DNA from 3 places in the Synechococcus sp. MU1643 genome. Region 2 is predicted to be linked to each of the others. Evidence: predicted binding sites of a transcription regulator. Region 2 holds the regulator's gene; each other region holds the start of a gene.
The links. The regulator NtcA, encoded in region 2, controls nitrogen genes in cyanobacteria. The targets are predictions, from matches to a motif close to GTANCNNNNGNTAC.
Positions count from the first base shown of each region.

Region 1: the regulator NtcA is predicted to act here: its motif matches at 1,867-1,880, upstream of FZX09_RS04935 (molybdenum cofactor guanylyltransferase).
Region 3: the regulator NtcA is predicted to act here: its motif matches at 1,788-1,801, upstream of FZX09_RS03925 (DUF4278 domain-containing protein).

Region 1 is NZ_VTKY01000002.1:141,928-145,983, reverse strand. It holds gene FZX09_RS04945 (redox protein) at 1-115, opposite strand, end outside; gene moaA (GTP 3',8-cyclase MoaA) at 195-1,238, opposite strand; gene FZX09_RS04935 (molybdenum cofactor guanylyltransferase) at 1,235-1,795, opposite strand; gene FZX09_RS04930 (MFS transporter) at 2,094-3,635, shown strand; gene FZX09_RS04925 (molybdopterin oxidoreductase family protein) at 3,718-4,056, shown strand, end outside.
Region 2 is NZ_VTKY01000006.1:30,101-34,156, reverse strand. It holds gene FZX09_RS09625 (resolvase) at 1-64, opposite strand, end outside; gene FZX09_RS09620 (DUF3084 domain-containing protein) at 61-1,212, opposite strand; gene ntcA (global nitrogen regulator NtcA) at 1,240-1,956, opposite strand; gene rph (ribonuclease PH) at 2,015-2,758, opposite strand; gene FZX09_RS09605 (cob(I)yrinic acid a,c-diamide adenosyltransferase) at 2,904-3,503, shown strand; gene dcd (dCTP deaminase) at 3,503-4,056, shown strand, end outside.
Region 3 is NZ_VTKY01000001.1:658,406-662,461, forward strand. It holds gene FZX09_RS03900 (hypothetical protein) at 1-44, opposite strand, end outside; gene FZX09_RS03905 (hypothetical protein) at 37-189, opposite strand; gene FZX09_RS03910 (ParA family protein) at 547-1,194, opposite strand; gene FZX09_RS03915 (hypothetical protein) at 1,204-1,395, opposite strand; gene FZX09_RS03920 (hypothetical protein) at 1,429-1,698, shown strand; gene FZX09_RS03925 (DUF4278 domain-containing protein) at 1,888-1,992, shown strand; gene FZX09_RS03930 (J domain-containing protein) at 2,245-3,030, opposite strand; gene FZX09_RS03935 (SDR family oxidoreductase) at 3,046-3,711, opposite strand.

The DNA.
Region 1 (4,056 bases), on a different contig from region 2:
CGGCCGGGCCGCTGTGAATCACCAGGTCGCGCGCATTCGAGGTGTCCACGGTGACGTCGAAAAAACGAACCGACGGGGTGTCGCGGAAGCGCTCGTAGGCCAGCAGTTCAAACATGTCGATGGATCCTTTTGGATCCTTCAGCTGCCCCGTTGTACCGGGAGCATCACGCAAAAACGGTGACGATCACGACGGTTCAGCCCCCCAGGTACGCCATTTCCGCATGGGTTGACGCAGCGGCGGCTGGATCACGCTCCTCGCTATAGCGGTCTTGGCGCCGCTGCCAGAGCTGGCGCATGGCCTGCTCAAGCTGGAGCTCCGACGCGAGCGCGGGCTTGAGATCCGTGCCATCAGCCGAGAACAAACAGGTGAACGCCTGCCCATCGGCGGTGACACGCAACCGGTTGCAATCGCCGCAGAACGGCTCACTGATAGAGGCGATCACACCGATGGATCCTGCACCATCGCCATAGCGCCAACGTCGGGCCGTCCCACCCCGCGGACGACCCATAGGTTCAAGGGGCCAACGGGCGTGAATACGCTCCAGCATCTGCGCCGCCGGCAGCACCTGATCCAGCGTCCACTGGTTGCGGTTGCCCACATCCATGTACTCGATCAAGCGCAGCTCCACCCCCTGCTGCCGAGCCAAAGCGGCCAAGGGCAGCAGCTGATCGTCATTGATCCCCCGTTGGATCACAGCATTGAGCTTGAGCTCACCGAATGAGGGGTCAAAACCAGCGGCCTGTGCCGCCGCGATGCCGTCCTGCACTTGGCGCACCAGGCGGTCCCCAGCCACGGCGCCACCCTGGAGACCAGCCATACGCGCCGCTGCCTCCCCTTCCGCTGCATCGAGGCTGATGGTGATGCGATCCAGCCCTGCGGCACGCAACGCCCGCGCCATCGGTTCCGACAACAGCACCCCGTTGCTGGTGAGCGCCACCGACTGAAGACCGGCGATCGGATCCGAACGATCCCGCCGGGCCTGCGCCACCGCCTCCAGCAAAGGCAACAAGCGCCGGCTCAACAACGGCTCTCCACCGGTGAGCCGTAGCGTCTGTGCCCCCAAGCTCGCAGCCACACGAATGACGCGCAGCTGCTGCTCAAGCGTGAGCAAGCCAGGGGGCTCCTCCACATCCGGACAGCAGTACGGACAGGCGAGATTGCAACGGGCCGTGAGCGACAGCCGCAGGACCCCGATGGGCCGGTTGAAACGATCAGCGAGCGGCAGCGAAGTGCTCATTCCTTCAACGCTGCCAGATCTGCAGGGCAGTTGGCATTCAACAAAGCTTCTGCAGGCAAGCGCACCGTCTGATGGGGAACGCGGGTCAACCAATCCATCCAGCGCAACTCTCCGCGTTGGAGTTGCTGATCAAGGCAGGAGCGGAAGGGAGAACCTGAGGGGATCACCGCCAGCAACGGCTGAAGCCGTTGCCCGTCATGAGCCACCGCTGCTTGCTCCGGGGCACGATTCCAGGCTGCGATGAGCTGCTGGACAACAGCGGTGCGCAAACGGGGCATATCCACCGGCAGCACCAGCAAGGCCTCGCCGGGCATCGGAGACAGCACCTTGGCCAACGCCTGCAGGGGGCCATTCCAGGGAGGGAGCTCCAGCTGTACGGAACATCCGGGCCGGTGGGCCAGAAGCGCTGCGTGCTCGGCATGACGACTCAGCACCTGTACCGGATGGCCGAGGGGCAGCAGCTGGTCGACCAGGGCCGTGAGCCAGACACCGCCAGAGGGATGCGGCAACAGCGCCTTGTCACGCCCCATGCGACGGCTGCTTCCGCCACTGAGCAAACAAACCCTCAAGCCTTGGTTCACATCGCCAACCAACAATCTGAACCAGCGAAGTCCAACAGCCCACAAAAGTTGCAACCGCTACCAAATCATCGCGGCACAAGAACACCTGATCCGATCAATCAGGCAAGTTGATGTTTGCTACAGAACAGAAAAACAGAAATCGGTAACCAATCTGACCAAACGTGGGCACGATGAATTGATTAACTGCGCGAGTTAAACGGATTCTTTTTTCGACCGTTTTGCCATCCCCGGGCACCTTTCCTTTTGAAGCCCGTGGTTCCTTTTCTTCTCCTCAATGCTTGGCGACCTTTGGTCGTTCCAGGGCAGGTACCGAACCCTTCACCTGACCTGGATCGCCTTCTTCCTGACCTTCGTGGTCTGGTTCAACCTGGCCCCTTTGGCCACCACCGTGAAAGCGGATCTCGGACTGACCGTTGGTCAGATCCGCACCGTGGCCATCTGCAACGTGGCCCTCACCATCCCAGCGCGCGTGCTGATCGGCATGCTGCTGGACAAATTCGGACCCCGGATCACCTACTCCTCGATCTTGGTGTTCTCGGCGATTCCATGCCTGCTGTTTGCCTTCGCTCAGGACTTCAACCAGCTGGTGGTGGCCCGTCTGTTGCTCTCCATCGTCGGCGCTGGCTTCGTGATCGGCATCCGCATGGTGGCCGAGTGGTTCCCGCCCAAGGAAATCGGCCTGGCTGAAGGCATCTACGGCGGGTGGGGCAACTTCGGCTCCGCCTTCTCCGCCCTCACCATGGTTGCCCTCGCAGGCTTACTCTCATTCTCCGGCGGCTTCGAACTGCCCACCGGCGCTGTTCTGAACTGGCGCGGTGCCATCGCTCTGACCGGCATCATTTCAGCCCTCTACGGCTTCTTCTACTTCTTCAACGTCACCGACACCCCCCCCGGCAAGACGTATCAGCGCCCTGCCAAGACCGCAGGCCTGGAAGTCACCTCCATGCGCGACTTCTGGGGTCTGCTGGGCATGAACGTGCCCTTCGCAGCCATCCTCTGCGTGCTCTGCTGGCGCCTCACGAAGGTTGGCTTCCTCACCGCTGCCACCTACCCGCTGGCCCTCGGTGCAGTCGCTCTCTGGTTTGCCTTCCAAACCTGGGGAATCATTCGCACCAACCGCGACCTGATCCTCGGCAATAAGGTCTATCCCAAGGAAGATCGCTACGAGTTCCGCCAGGTGGCGATCCTCGAGCTCACCTACATCGTGAACTTCGGCTCCGAACTGGCCGTGGTTTCGATGCTGCCAACCTTCTTTGAAACCACCTTCGATCTGCCGAAGGCCACCGCCGGAATCCTGGCGTCCTGCTTCGCTTTTGTGAACCTGGTCGCCCGCCCTGCCGGTGGTCTGATCTCAGACCGCGTCGGCAGCCGCAAGAACACCATGGGCTTCCTCACCGCCGGTCTCGGCGTGGGCTACCTGGTGATGAGCATGATCAAGCCGGGCACTTTCACCGGCACCACCGGAATTGCCGTTGCCGTGGTGATCACCATGCTCGCCTCCTTCTTCGTGCAGTCCGGTGAAGGCGCCACCTTCGCGCTGGTGCCCCTGGTCAAACGTCGCGTCACCGGTCAGGTGGCCGGCCTGGTGGGTGCCTACGGCAACGTTGGTGCTGTGACCTACCTGACCATCTTCAGCCTCCTGCCGATGTGGATGGGCGGCGGCGGCGAACCCACCCCCGAGGTGATCGCGGCTTCCAACAGTGCCTTCTTCCAGATCCTGGGCGTGGCCGGTCTGATCGTGGCCTTCTTCTGCTTCTTCTTCCTGAAGGAGCCCAAGGGGTCCTTTGCAGACCTGCACGAAGGCGAAACCGCCTAATCCATCTCCCTTCGCAGCACCCTGTCGCTGCACAACGACCCGGAGCTTCGGCTCCGGGTTTTGTTCTTTTTTTGGTTCCTGAATGACCAACTCACCCCGCAGCGTGCGCAGCCAGTGCCCCTACTGCGGCGTGGGTTGTGGCCTGGAGCTTTTGCCTCCTGCCGTGAAGGGTGAGGCCGTGAAGCGGGATGCTGAGGGCAACCCGATGTGGACCGCCCGCGGCGACCGCGAGCACCCCTCCAGCCTTGGCCAGGTCTGCATCAAGGGGGCCACCGTCGGCGAAACCCTGGCCCGAGGCCGCCTGCGCCAACCCCTGTTCCGCCAGACCCTCGAGGACGACTTCACACCAATCAGCTGGGACGACGCCCTCAACAAAATCACCGGTCAGATCCAGGCGAGCGTGGCGCGGCGCGGCAACGCC
Region 2 (4,056 bases):
GAAGATCAGCCAGCACGAGACCACATTTGCAGCGGCCTGGATCGAGAACGGCCACCCGTTTCATGGGGATGCCTGAATTGTGACGACGACAGGATCGGCGCTGTTGCTGACCCCTGCAGAAATCACTTCCAAGCCCATGGATTGGCTGGGTCCTTCCATAAGGTTCTGGGCCAGTCGGGAGAGGGCTGATCCATCGAACCGAAGGCCCTCGCTCAGCGATCCCCGTCGCTGCACCTCGGCATAGGCCGAGGCCAAGAGAAGGTTCAGCCGTGTGCGAATGACCTCTGGTGTGCGTTCATTCGGTTGCAGTGTGGTGGTGGCCAGCACGTCTCCGCGTTGGGCCACTGGCCGGTTGGGACGCACCTCGGGGAAGGCGTAAACCGCTGTTTCACCCCGCAGCACATTGGTGGCGGAGCGCAGCGAGATCACCCAGGTTTCCGGTTTGCGGATGATGCTTTGTAGGCGTTCCACATCGCTGCGCGGAACGCGGATCAACTGGCGTTCGGGGGCTTCGCCAGGTCGCACTTTCCCGTAGGCGTTGAGATTGGCCTCCTGCAAAAGCCTGTCTACAGCCTGTTTTGCCTGGTCCGGGGCATCGAGTCGAACCGTTGCTCTCGCCAAGGTCTGTCCGCTGCTGATCACCACCGATCCACGCCTCAGGGCGACCAGATTGCGTTCCAGTTCCTTGAGTTCCTGCTCACCGGCACGGATGCGGCTGCGAACGCTGTTGAGTTCGGCTTCTGTGCGCTGGATGTCCGCATCGCGGGTGGCGATGTCTTGGCTGAGGCGTTCACGTTCAGCTTCGAGTTGGGCCCGCTCTTTCTGGAGAGGAGCCAGTTCAAGGCGCAGGGTGTTGGCCCGTTGCTGCGCTTGCTTGAGTTCTGCGGCGATTCGCTTGGTTTCCGTTTGGGTCTTGTCCCGTTCCCGCTCGGCTGCCTCCAGCTGTTGCCGGCTGTCCTGGAGTTTCTCCTGCAGGGCATCCAGTTCAAAAAGGCCCACCCGCAACTGCCGGCTCACCAGCAGCATCAGGCCAAGCGAGAGTGCGCTGATCAGGCTGCCAGTCAGCACCGTAATTAAAACTGCGGTGCGCCTTGGGCGCATCTTGAACAAACTCAGTCGCGCTCTGCCGACGCGGCTGCCCAACCGGTCGCCCAGTGTCGACAGCACGCCCCCGAGCACAAGCAGAACCAGGATCAGTGCCCAACCGCTCATGGCTGCAACCGTCGGGCGATGGCCGGACTAGCTGAAACGTTTTGCCAGTGCGATTGGATCCAGAACGGTGATTTTCTTGCGGTCAATCTGAACCAGACCGGATTGACGCAAGTCTCCCAGCAGACGTGTGATTGTGACGCGTGTTGAGCCAATTGCTTCGGCAATGGCTTGATGAGATAGACGCAGGTCGATGGTGATGCCCAGCTCATCCGCTACTCCGAAATCCCTGCATAGCACAAGCAAGAAGCTCACCAGCCGGGACGACATGTCCCTGTGGGTCAGGGTTTCAATCATCGTTTCGGTCTGCAGAATTCGGCTGGAAAGACCCTGCAGCAAGCGCAGCCCAACGCTGGTGTCGGCTTCAATGGCGGCCTTCACGGAGGTCGCCGGCGCCGTCACCATTTCAACCCGAGTGAAGGCCACAGCATGGTAAAAACGATCGGATCTTTGTCCGGTCAGCAGCGACAGCACTCCGAATAGGCTGTTTTCGCGAAGCAAGGCCACGGTGATTTCTTCCCCCGATTCGTAGACGCGGGATAGACGCACGGCTCCCCGGCGGATCAGATACACCCGTTCTGCGGGATCTCCGGGGAAGAAGATAGTCTTGTTGCGGTCCACTAGTTCACTGCTGGCGCCATCGAGATCCCGGATGATCTCCAGGAGAGAACGGTTGGCAGGTTCTGCCCTGGTAGTTGGAGCCACCATCTGTGGGGCGTATCGGCTGAAACCTCGGCTACCTGTCATGACAACCACCTGATGAAGCGAAGCTACGAAGCTGGCGGTGGCCGCCATGTAGCGGTTATTACGTAACGCTGCTGTGATCGTTGAAGGCCTGACGTTGCGCCTGCATCAGGGACGATAATCCCGGCTCGGCTAAATCCAGCAGCTCATTGAGTTGGCTGCGGCTGAAGGGCGCTCCCTCAGCAGTTCCTTGGATTTCCAACAGACGTCCATCGCCGGCCTGCACAACATTCAGGTCCACCTCAGCTCGGCTGTCTTCGCTGTAGTCCAGATCCAGTAAGGACTGGCCACCCACCAAGCCGACGGACACGGCCGCCACCTGGTCGACCAGGGGTGATTGCTCCAGGACTCCTTGTTCCACCAGTGATCGGCAGGCCTGCTCCAGGGCGAGCCAAGCCCCGGTGATCGAGGCCGTCCGGGTGCCGGCGTCCGCTTGGATTACGTCGCAGTCGATCAGCAAGGTGCGTTCACCAAGGCGCTCCATATCGATCACGGCGCGCAGGCTCCGGCCGATCAATCGCTGAATCTCCTGGGTGCGACCCGAGAGTTTCATCAGCTCCCGTGATTGCCGTTGTGGGGTGGATCCGGGCAGCAGCCGGTATTCGGCGCTGAGCCATCCCAACCCTTCTCCCTTGCGCCAGCGGGGAACCTTGTCCTCCAAGCAGACGCTGCAGAGCACAGCGGTTCGGCCGGTGTGAACCACAAGGGAGCTCAAGGCAAACCCCATGGGATTCCAGGTCACCGAGAACGGTCGCAACTGCTGCGGGCGACGGCCATCAGCGCGGTGTTCAGGGGAGTGGCTCATCGGTGGTGTGCAGTTCGTCAAGCCTCGCAGGCGGTTGGTTCTCGTCCTGTCCAAACACCATGGGTGGTGTTAATCCTCTTGTTGAATGTGATCTCGCCGCTAGATTCAAGGTCTCGCCGGGGTCGCCCGGACAGATGCTGACGTGATGACCACAAGCCTCGCTGACCCCCAAGCCTTCCAGAACTCCCTGGAGCGGGATCAGCAGGCTTTGCAGCGGGCGGGCCTAAGGCCCTTGCCTCCTCTCTCTGATCCGCCACCCCTACATCTGGTGGCTCCAGAAGGGCAGCTGCAAGTGCATACAGCGCCCTACCGAGGCAGCTTCGCCAATGTTCTGAGTCAAGCCATGCGAGCTGCCGGCTTGGGTAGTCGTGTTCTGATCAGTCAGTTCCTCAAAGGGGGCGTTCATCAGGGACCGGCCGGACGAGTTAAGCTCTGTGGAAGGCTTGTCTGGCTGCGGCCTGAAGTGCCTCTCTGCCTTTCCTCGCCTGGCTATCCCGGTGGCGCGGAGGCTGTGGCTAACGTTTGGTGCATCTGCCGCCAGCATCTGATCCAGGGAGATCTCGACCAGCTGGTCTTGGATGAAATTGGCCTTGCAGTGGCCTTCGGATACCTTGATGAAGCGGACGTCATTTCAGCCCTTGAGCAGCGGCCCGCTTCGATGGATGTGATCATCACTGGACCTGCAATCCCCTCCGCTGTGGTGGAGATGGCAGATCAAGTCACGGAGTTGCGCCGAGGTTTCTGATGCTCAAGTGCGATCGCTGGATCACTGAACAGGCCGGGCAGGGAATGATCGAGCCATTCCAGAGTGGTTTGGTCCGTCACCTTGAGCCGGAGCAGAAGCTGCGACCGGTACTCAGTTTCGGTTGCTCGTCCTACGGCTACGACCTGCGCCTGTCTCCTCAGGAATTTCTGATCTTCCGGCATGTTCCTGGCACGGTGATGAACCCCAAGCGGTTCAACCCTGCCAACCTCGAGCCCACCCCTCTTCATGAGGATGAAGACGGGCGCTACTTCATCCTTCCGGCACATTCTTACGGCCTCGGTGTGGCGTTGGAGAAGCTGCGTGTTCCTCCCAACATCACCGTGATCTGTTTGGGCAAGAGCACCTATGCCCGCCTTGGAATCATCGTGAACACCACCCCAGCTGAAGCGAGCTGGGAGGGTCACCTCACCCTTGAATTCAGCAACAGTTCCGGCGCTGACTGCCGGATCTATGCCGATGAAGGTATCTGTCAGCTGCTGTTTTTCGAGGGTGATCCCTGCTCGACCACCTACAGCGATCGACAAGGCAAGTA
Region 3 (4,056 bases), on a different contig from region 2:
TTCAGAACGATCTGCCGGGCATTCAGCTCAAACGTGTCAGTCATTTTTGGGTGGTTTGATCAGTTCACCGGTCTGCAACGACACCACAGCGAAGCTGCCCACAAAGACAACCGCAACCAGGACGAGGAAGGCCGCTGTGAGATTGCTGATCTCAAGCTGCCCGAGCATGAAAGCAAACAAGGACGTCATCAAAAGCAGCAGCCGCTTTTGAACTTAAACGGACTGGTCAATGTTCAGACTGCCAAGAACAACGCCGGCCATCGACAAACCAATGGCAAGCATCACAACTGCTTCGATCATGCGGTCTTGTTGGAGACGCTTGGCTTCTTGAGAAGTGACGGTGCAGAAGAAGGCTTCACCTTCACCTGGCCAGAAGAAGCAGGTTGAGCATGGGGCTGCCAGGTGGATGCGGCTGAACAGCGGGTGGGATTTTTCAACCAAGAACTGCGACCCATCAAGCTCTAATCAGCTGGCTCAATGATTGCGGCAGATGCTCAGAAGATCTGTCTGATTGGCGACCGACGCCGGAAGTGAGGTGTTTTTTGATCAAGCACTGATGGCGTCGGGCGTTGCTACCGACAAGCGATCACGAATCTGAACAGCGGCCTGGCAATAGGCCGCCCAGCCCCCCATGCGCCGCAGATCGGCACGACCACGATCATCCACCGCATCCGACACGCAAACACCCTCCGCCTCTGCTTTTTCAAACGCCGCCAACAAGGGGATTTCCGCCTGCATCACATCCAGATCAAAACCCTCCAAAATTTGGCGTGCTTCCTGGGCGAGCCGTTGTTTTCTGCTGTCTACTTTCACCAAAAGCGCGGCATGCATGGTGCCCATCTGCCTGAGGATTGAAGAGAGTTCGACGGTGAGCTCTACCGATCTCGCCTGCGGAGTGGTTGGCAGCAAAACAAGGTCTGCTCCTGCCGAAAGATTCTTAAGTTCGTCCTCTTGGCTGCTGGCTTGCCCGTCGGTGATGATCACTTGGGCATGGCGGGTGGCTTTCGCTGCCGCCTCCACCGGCACCACCTCAAATGGAAGCATCCCTCGGGCTGCGTAGGCGGTTGCTGAACGGTTGCGATCCGCATCAACAACACACACCGAGAAGCCCTGCTGGGCCCAAACACATGCCAAATGAATGCTGGTGCAGGTTTTTGCCACACCACCCTTCTGGCCAAAGACAGTCAAAAACATGGCTGAGATTTAAATGCGCGGAATGATCGCATCATTGGGAAAGAACTCTTCAAACACACAAATGCGGTCGGCCCAACGGGCCTCCACTTCCAAACGCATCAAGCGATTGCGCACCCACATCAAGGTGTCCACATCAATAGGTTTATGGAACTTGTGTTGCTGAGCCTTCACCCAATCATCCTTGCTCTGAGCGCTGTTCATGACCACTGAAACTGATCTGCCCACACCGTACGGATGGCGTCTGTGGGCGCCATTAGCTTCACACTGAGTAAGCATCAAGGATCACCCAATCGCAGACGAACTGTTCAGCAGAACAACGAATTAATGGAAGCTTTGAGTCCGGGCCAGAAGGTTCAGAGCTTGAGTCTCGAGATCGGTAGCCAATCCATCATTCCCACCATTCAAGCGGCGACAGAATCAACTCAATTCGCCTTCTACGTAATGACTCAAAAAGCACCACAACTCAAGCCGCGCCCGGTGCATACACCTCCCAAACGTGCTTAAAGACTTTTTGAAGGCCTGAGCCGAACAAAATTCTTGTTCTGTAACAGCACGAACGACACGTAGATCGACAGCACTCCTATAAAGGATCTGTAGTAACTGCTACGCAATCACGTTCACCTCGTCTTTGGCGAGGCGCAGTTCGATTCAGGCCATGGAACGGGGACCTGAGCTTGCTTCGAGGAACTCATCATGACCCTGACCTATCGCGGCCAGAAGTACAACCAGAACAACGCTGCTGCATCCAACGCCCAGCGCCCTGCTCTTGTTTATCGCGGTCAGAAAGTAGCCCGCTGACAACAGCACAACCTCCTTGAAGTCCCGCCTCGGCGGGGCTTTTTTTTTATGGCTCATTCGCCTTCAGGGTCTGGCTGCTTTGCCTTCCAACGTTCAAACCAAACCGCGACGGCGAGGGACACACCCACAGCAAATCCAGCACCAATCAGCACCACGCCAACTTCCACCGGCATCAACACCACCTGATTGCTGCCTCAAATCATCGGACAACGTCAATCAACACGGCCAGGGCTGCGCCACCGAAACAACGCGTTATTGAACCAACGACTGATACGCCTCATTGACGCGCCGAAACGCTTCCGCCAAACCACCGAGATCCGGATGATGCTGCTTCACCAATTTTCGGTGCGCTTGCTTGATCTCCGCCAGAGACGCGTTGGCGTCCAAGCCCAACACCCTTAAAGCGGCACGGCGTGGATCACGGGCATCGCCATCGTCCTGACGATCCGTATGACGTTGATCAGTTCGGGTGCGGCGACCCTGCCTTCTGGAGCCTGATCGTTCCTGGCGCTGACGCAACTGCTCCACCACCCGCCGTGGATCCTCATCCAGCCATTCACTGGCGCGAACTCCAAACAACGCAAACGCCGCCAAAACTGCCGTTGTTTGCTTGTTTGGCTTGGCTCCTACAGCTGCAATGAGATCTGTTCCCAGACCAAAAACCAGCCGATCCAGTCGCTGTTCAAGGGTTAAGTGGGCAGGGAAACTGCTGCGGTTGAGCTGATCAATCAACACCTCCAACCTGCTCTGACGCAGTGCCGTCCATCCCGGCTGGTGGGCGAGGGCCTGCCCCCATACCCGCACCTGTTGGCTGCTGATGCGCGGTGGAGCTTGAGCCGATGGCTCGTTCCAAGGGCGATGGGATCTGGGTTCCGTAGGAATGCGTTGGCGTTGTTGACGTTGCAGTCGCTCCAACTCACGGTTGAGCCGCGACAGCTCACGGCGTAGGGCGTCGTTCTCCGCCAACAACGCCTCAACATTGCTGGTGACCCGTTGTTCAGGGCGCCCGCCTGACCAATGACGCGGATCAAATCCCAAAGCGTGTCTCCCGTCTCACCACGGCAACAACTCACCATTGGCATGCCAGAAGCTGCCGCTGGTGGCCAGCGTCAAGCCATCAATCCTGGCCAGCAGCCCCTTCACCGACTGCTCGGGCGGAATCCCGCTTGGATTGAAGCCAATCATGCGTGTGCGCACCAATCCGGGATGCAAAATCGCCACAGCGATGCCCCGCGATTCCAGATCAAGTGCTAGTGATTTTCCAGCCATGTTGAGGGCCACCTTCGACATCCGATAGCCATAGGAGCCTCCCGAGCTGTTGTCTTCGATAGAACCCATGCGGCTCGTCATCAGCACCAACTTGGCTCCGCTGGGCATCTGATCCACCAAAGCCCTGGCCAGCAGCAAAGGAGCAAGGGCATTCACCTCAAACTGTCGGCGAATTCCAGCGGGATCCAAATCCATCAGGCCCATCGACTGCAAAATCCCGGCATTGAGGATGACGCCATCGAGGGGCGCACCATCCAGACGCTGCACTAGGTCATCAATGGCTTGGCTATCGCTCAACTCAAAGCCGGCTTCCACCCGCACCCCCAAGCCCTCCAGTCCATCACTGACTTGACGGCAAACCGCCACCACGTCATCGCCTCGGGCCTTGAGCTGGCGGCAGTATTCCAAGCCGATCCCACGGTTTGCGCCGGTAACTAGAAACGTCGCCATTGGCAGGTTTCAGCAACCGCCATCCTGCCGGCTCTTGCGTCGCACCTCCGAATGAATCACGCCAAAAAATCTCCATTGACGCCGTACTGGTGCAAACACTGCTTCACCGTGAGCACCGAAACCGTGCTCCCGGTTTCTGAATGCACGAGCAGGTACGGACAACCTCGGAGAACGCAGCGCCGCCGTGCGTCGATTTAGGCATCAAAAGCATTGAGATGGGAACACTCCTCTACCCAACCTTCACTGCTGAGATACCGCGTGAGGATCATGTCCACAGGCGCCTGGGCCACTGGTCATGGCTCATGAGATTGAGCATCCCAGGAAGTGACTTGAAGTCTTTGGGAT